One region of the Nocardia sputorum genome, then DNA from elsewhere that is predicted to be linked to it. Evidence: predicted binding sites of a transcription regulator. Region 1 holds the regulator's gene; the other holds the start of a gene.
The links. Region 1 encodes HspR, which represses chaperone genes until heat shock. Its sites were predicted from a motif close to ANNTGAGTNNNNNNNACTCANNT; they were not measured.
Positions count from the first base shown of each region.

Region 2: a site for HspR is predicted at 2,170-2,192, ahead of lon (endopeptidase La). Genes of this name have one in related genera too.

Region 1 covers NZ_AP026978.1:6,621,095-6,624,505, reverse strand. Annotated here, with positions in the region: gene grpE (nucleotide exchange factor GrpE) at 1-500, shown strand, start outside; gene dnaJ (molecular chaperone DnaJ) at 525-1,685, shown strand; gene QMG86_RS29910 (heat shock protein transcriptional repressor HspR) at 1,685-2,101, shown strand; gene QMG86_RS29905 (globin domain-containing protein) at 2,629-3,411, shown strand, end outside.
Region 2 covers NZ_AP026978.1:6,914,942-6,918,352, reverse strand. Annotated here, with positions in the region: gene QMG86_RS31230 (TIGR03084 family metal-binding protein) at 1-551, opposite strand, end outside; gene QMG86_RS31225 (DUF445 domain-containing protein) at 661-2,016, opposite strand; gene lon (endopeptidase La) at 2,271-3,411, shown strand, end outside.

The DNA of each region.
Region 1 (3,411 bases):
CGCTCGCCGACACCATCAGCGGCGAGCTCGCCGAGCGCACCGCCGACCTGCAGCGACTGACCGCGGAGTACGCCAACTATCGGCGCCGGGTCGAGCGCGACCGCAAGGCCGCGATCGATTCCGCCAAGGCGTCGGTGGTCACCGAATTGCTCGGCGTGCTCGACGATCTCGACCGGGCGCGGGCGCACGGCGACCTGGAGTCCGGTCCGCTGAAGTCGGTGGCCGACAAGCTGTCGGCCGCGCTGCTCAAGCAGGGCCTCGAGGAGTTCGGTTCGGAGGGCGAGCCTTTCGACCCGACCCTGCACGAGGCCGTGCAGCACGAGGGCTCCGGCCACGATCCGGTGATCGGCATTGTGATGCGCAAAGGCTATCGCTTCGGCGATAGGGTGCTTCGGCACGCGCTCGTCGGGGTAACCGACGGCGTGGCCGATCTGACGGAGAACGAGAACCAGCCGACCGAAGAGGCATCGGATGTTGATGCCGGCGCGAACGAACAATAAGGACGCGAGAGGAGGAGATGCTCGGTGAGCCAACGGGAGTGGATCGAAAAGGACTTCTACAAGGAACTGGGTGTTTCCTCCAGCGCCTCGCAGGACGAGATCAAGAAGGCCTACCGCAAGCTCGCGCGCGACTTGCACCCGGATGCCAACCCCGGTGACACCAAAGCCGAGGAGAAGTTCAAGGCCGTCAGCGAGGCGCACGCCGTGCTGTCGGATCCGGCCAAGCGCAAGGAGTACGACGACACCCGCAAGCTCTTCGCGGGTGGCGGCTACAGCCGCGGTGGGTTCGGGTCCGGCGCGGGGGGCGGCTTCTCACAGGAGTTCAATCTCGGGGACATCTTCGGCGGTGCGAGCACCGGCGACGGTGGCCTCGGCGACCTGCTCGGCGGTCTGTTCAACCGGGGTGGCGGCGCGCGGACGTCGAGCCGCCCCCGGCGCGGCGCCGACGTGGAGACCGAGACCACTCTCGGTTTCCGGGAGGCGGCCCAGGGCGTCACGGTTCCGCTGCGAATGACCAGTCCGTCGCCGTGCACCACGTGTCACGGCAGCGGCGCCAAGCCGGGCACGAGTCCGCGAGTCTGCCCGATCTGCAACGGGACCGGCATCGTCAGCCGTAACCAGGGCGCGTTCGGCTTCAGCGAGCCGTGCGACGAGTGCCGGGGCAGCGGATCGATCATCGACGACCCGTGCCTGGACTGCCAGGGCAGCGGTATCCAGAACCGCACGCGCACCATCACGGTGCGTATTCCCCCGGGAGTCGGTGACGGGCAACGGATCCGGCTGGCCGGACAGGGCGAGGCGGGACTGCGCGGGGCGCCCTCGGGCGACCTCTATGTCACCGTCCACGTCAGCCAGGACAAGGTCTTCGGCCGCAACGGCGACGACCTGACCCTGGTGCTGCCGGTCAGTTACAGTGAACTGGTTCTCGGCACCACGGTTTCGGTGCCCACGCTGGACGGCCGGGTCGGCGTCAAGGTGCCTCCGGGCACCGCGGACGGCCGCACCCTGCGGGTACGCGGCCGCGGCGTGCCCAAGCGCGGCGGCGGCGCGGGCGACCTGCTGGTGACGGTGAAAGTCGCGGTGCCGCAGAAGCTCGACGGCGACGCCGTCGAGGCACTCAAGCGCTACCAGGAGGCCGAGCGGGCGAGTGGCTTCGATCCACGTGCGGGATGGGCAGGTGCGTGATGTCCTCGGAACCGAAGAACGCGTCCGGCGGGTCGCGGGCCGAGTTCTTCATGATCTCGGTGGCGGCCCAGCTGGCCGGCATGCACGCGCAGACGCTGCGCACGTATGACCGTCTGGGACTGGTCACGCCGCAACGGACTTCGGGTGGCGGGCGGCGCTATTCGGCCCGGGACGTCGAGCTGCTGCGCGAGGTGCAGCGGCTGTCCCAGGACGAAGGCGTCAACCTGGCGGGCATCAAGCGCATCATCGAACTGACCAATCAGGTGGAGGAGCTGCGCCAGCAGGTCGCGGAACTGTCGGCCGAGCTGGAGCGGGCCCGGGCCGGATACCGTCCCGATCTCGCCCCGCAGCGCAGTACCGCGTTGGTCGTCTGGCAGCCGCGGCACCGCCGCGAGGACGGCCAGCGCAGGCGATAACCGGCACGACGACGGCCCCGGCCTCGGTCGCACAGCGCGACCCGAGGCCGGGGCCGTCGTCGTTGAGACACCGCCGAGGATTTGCTGAAAATAAGCCATATTATGCTCTGTACAAGTGCTGCGGCGGAGTTCATTTCGTTGTCGAATCAACTGGCGCTTTTCACCATAGATTTGTTTACGGATCGAGATCGGTTTGCCCGGTTCGTACTCCGTGTGCTGTTCTGCGTGTTGCCCTGAAGTCGCTAGAACAGACCAATCGGGACGTATTTAACCAAGAGGCACTTACCTTTTCGGTGTGCGGACGACTGATTTAGCGGCAGATCTACGGTCTTTCAGTCGGTTTCTCTGGCGTGTCTCCCTGGATATCCTCGTTTCGAGGAAATTGCACGCGTGATGTTCCTTCGAAAGATTCCGTTGCTGGCAAACCTCGCCTACACTCCTTGCCATCGGCTGCTGTCGAGTGGCCCCGCAGCACCTCACTCGCCGGCATGGTTCGTGAACGAGTGCGAAATGGGGTTGTGAGACCAATGGATTCACGCACTGTCGCTTTGATCAGAACTACGTTCAAGGCGGTTGCTGCGGAGGATGGGGGGCCGGAGAAACTGGCCAGATCGTTCTATGCGATCTTGTTCACCGACTACCCGCACGTCCGCGATTTCTTTCCCGCCGCGATGGACTCGCAGCGCGATCGCCTGGTCAAGGCGATCTCCTATGCGCTGGACCGGTTGGAGGAGCCCGACAAGCTGCTGCCCTTCCTCGCCCAGCTCGGTAGGGACCACCGCAAGTACGGCGTGCAGCCCGCGCACTACACCGCCGTCGCCACCGCGCTGAAGACCGCCGTGAAGGTGTTCGCGGGCACCGAGATGTGGACCGACGAGGTCGACCGCGCCTGGGACGAGGGCCTGAAGATCATCGCCGACACCATGATCGGCGCGGCGGAGAAGGAGACCACGCCGTCGGCATGGACCGGCACGGTGATCGAACGCCGGGAGGTCCTGCGCAACCTGGTCATCGTCCGGCTGCAATTGGATCAGCCGATGCGGTACGCCGCGGGTCAGTATCTGAGTGTGCAGATCCCGTCGCGGCCGCGCATGTGGCGCTATCTCTCGCCCGCCGTGCCCGCGACTGCCAACGGCGAGATCGAGTTCCACGTCCGGAACGTGCTGGGCGGCTGGGTCAGTTCGGCCATCGTCGGCCAGACCGTCGTCGGCGACCAGTGGCTGCTCGGCTCACCGCTGGGCGGTCTCGGAGTCCCGCGCAACGCCAAACGCAAGATGCTGATGATCGGCTGCGGCACCGGGATCGCGCCG
Region 2 (3,411 bases), 290 kb from region 1:
GCGGGCGGGGTCTTTCCGTGCACGGTGTAGGCGAAATTCCTGGTGCGCACGCCGATATGGGCCACGGTGCGCAGCCGCGCCGTGGCAGTGCGGTGCACGCCCAGGGCATCGGCCACGTCCTGCCCGTGTGCCCAGGTCTCCATGATGCGGGCGGTGATCATCGACGCTGCGCTCATCGGCGGACCGAACCACGGCAACTTCACGCCCGGAGGCGTCGCGCGCAGCGCGGCGACGAGTCCCGCGCGGCCACGCCGCCAGCGATCGAGCAGCTCGGCCGGTGGTTCGGTGGCGGCTTTCTCGGCGGCCTCGTCGACGAACGTGAGCGCCCGCGGCCCGGCTTCCGCCAGCAACTGCTGGAATCGGGCGGCGTCCGCGGTGGCGATCGTCGCGATTTCGTCGGTCCAAGCCAGATGGCCGATCTGATGGGCGATGGTCCAGCCGGGCGCGGGGGTGGCGCGCGCCCACTCCGCGGGTGCCAACGGGGCGACGAGTCGTTCCAGGCCCGCGCATTCGTCGGCGAAGTCGCCGAGCAACGCCTCTAGGTCAGCCATCAGTTCCCCTGCCGGTCCGGGCACACCGCTTCGTGTGCCGCCGTGGTCCAGCATCGCAGCGAGGTCAAAAAAAGGCAAGCATGCTTGTTTTATCTTGCGCTACGGGCTGCTACCAGCCGAAGACCATCAGGTGGGCGGCTCCCACGACCAGGCCGAGGACCGCGCCGTGCAGATACAGCAGCCAGGCGTCCTGTTCGACGGACGCGTAGAACATCTCCATGAACTCCCCCGGCGTGAGCCGCCGCAACTTGCGCGCCGCGAAGTCGTCGATGGTCTTGGCCTGCGCCAGGGTGAACTCCTCGTCCTCGACCAGGGTCGGGGCCAGCCCGACCGCGGCCCCCGCCGCGCCCACCGTGAGGTTGTCGAATTGGCGGCGCCCCAGCGCCGCTCGCACCAGTGAGGTCGTCGGCCCGAGCTGGCGATGGATCTCGTCGGCGATCAAGCGCTCCAGCAACTGCCTGGTCTTGTCCCCGTTCGGGCCCTCCAGCAGCTCCTTGGACAAGTTCGGCAGCGTGAGCACCTGGTAGGCCAGGATGTGCGCCAGATCGGTGGCCGCCTGTGGCTGCCGTTTCGCCAGCAGCGCCTGCTTCCACAGGTACTTGTACCTCGGTTGCGGGTCGCCCGGCTCGAACACCATCTTCACCGCGATGACGTTCACGATCACGCCGATCGCGGCCGAGGCGAGCAGGACGATCACCCAGCCCGGAATCCAGCCCAGCACCGGAATGTGCTGGTGCACGTGCAGATACAGGGCCAGTAGCACGCCGAAGGGCGCGCCGAGCAGGCCGATGCGCACCATGAAGCGCAGCTCGGGCGCCGCGATGGTGGTGGTCAGGTCCTTGAGGATGGCCGGGTTGTCCTGCAGGTAGCGGATCACGAAGCCCTTGATGCCGATCAGCTGGTCGACGTTGTCGCCGAGCGAGGCGAACGCGCGACGTGACAAGGCGGGCAGTTCGCGATCCACCCGCTGGTAGATCAGCTGCTTGGCGGCGCGCGGCACCGTGCGCCACAGGTCGGGGTTCTCCCGGTACATCAACTCGTCCACCAGGGGGCGCACTTGCTCGCGCGCGAGGACCGCGATGTAGTCGGCGATGCCGTCGAGATCGAGTTCGTGAATGAAGTCCTTGGGACTGCCGATCCGCATCAGGGCCTTGTCCACGCAGATGCTGGCCATCTTCTCCGCACGCGCCGGGATGAAGCCCTGGAAGCCGAGGCGGCGACCGTCGCCGGAGAAGGTCGGCAGTACTTGGACGCGGCGCGGGAAATAGGGATAGAGCACGTGCAGGCCGGGAATCCGGACGCCACGAAAGATGATCGGCCAGAACAACATCAGCACGCCGGTCCAGTTGGTCAGCCAGCCCGCCAGCGCGCTGAAGATCGGGAATGTGATCAGGTCGACCACGAACTTCGGCTGCCCGGTCAAACCTTCCCAGTCGATGAACACGCCAGCGGCGAGCGACGACATCGATGGGACTCCTCAAGCCGATCCGGCGGTACCGCCGGTATGAGATATCAATGTCCTCACGTTCTCATTGCCTTGGACGGGGTGTCAACGCTCGGCGGGTCTTCGCCGTGAGCGAACGGACCGGTCGGGGCGGAACAAAGCCGGACGCCCCGGGGTTGAGTAGGCATCGCTCAACTTTTGGAAGGGTCGAAGACGTGACTACACCACAGAACCTGCCGGTGCTGTTCCTGACCGATCCGATCGTGCTGCCGGGCATGGTCGTGCCCATCGAACTGGACGAATCCGCGCAGGCCGCGATCGATGCCGCGCGCGCCGCCAAGACCGACGCCGTGCTGCTCGCGCCGCGGCTGACCGAGGGCTACGCCACCTACGGTGTGGTCGCCACCATCGAACAGGTCGGCCGGATGCGCGGCGGAGCCCCCGCGGCCGTCCTCAAGGCCGAACGGCGCGCCAAGATCGGGCACGGGGTCACCGGGCCGGGCGCCGCGCTGTGGGTCGAGGCCGAACCGGTCGAGAGTCCCACTCCCGACGGCCGCACCAAGGAACTGGCCGCCGAATACAAGAAGCTGGTCGTCTCGGTGCTGCAACGCCGCGAAGCCTGGCAGATCATCGACGCGGTCAACCAGCTGACCGATCCCTCGGCCATCGCCGACACCGCGGGCTACGCCCCGTACCTGACTTCGGACCAGAAGCGGGAACTGCTCGAGACCCCCGAGGTGGCCGAGCGGCTGACCACGCTGATCGAGTGGACCAAAGCGCACATCGCCGAGGCCGAGATCAGCGAGAAGATCAGCGAAGACGTGCGCGAGGGCATGGAGAAGAGCCAGCGCGAATTCCTGCTCCGCCAGCAGCTCAACGCCATCCGCAAGGAGCTCGGCGAGGACGAGCCGGACGGCGCCGACGACTACCGCACCCGCGTCGAACAGGCGGACCTGCCCGACACGGTTCGCGAGGCCGCGTTGCGCGAAGTCGGCAGGCTGGAACGAGCCAGCGATCAAAGCCCGGAATCGGGATGGATCCGGACCTGGCTGGACACCGTGCTCGAGCTGCCGTGGACGGTGAAGACCACCGACAGCGCCGACGTCTCGGCCGCCCGCGCGGTGCTGGACGCCGACCACCACGGCTTGGAAGAGGTCAAGGACCGCATGGTCGAGTACCTGGCCGTCCGCGCTCGCCGGGCCGCTCGCGGCCTGGAGGTCGTCGGCGGACGCGGGTCCGGCGCGGTACTGGTGCTGGTCGGTCCGCCCGGCGTCGGCAAGACCTCGCTGGGTGAGTCCGTGGCGCGCGCGCTGGGCCGCAAGTTCGTCCGCGTCGCCCTGGGCGGCGTGCGCGACGAGGCCGAGATCCGCGGGCACCGCCGTACCTACGTCGGCGCGCTGCCCGGCCGTATCGTCC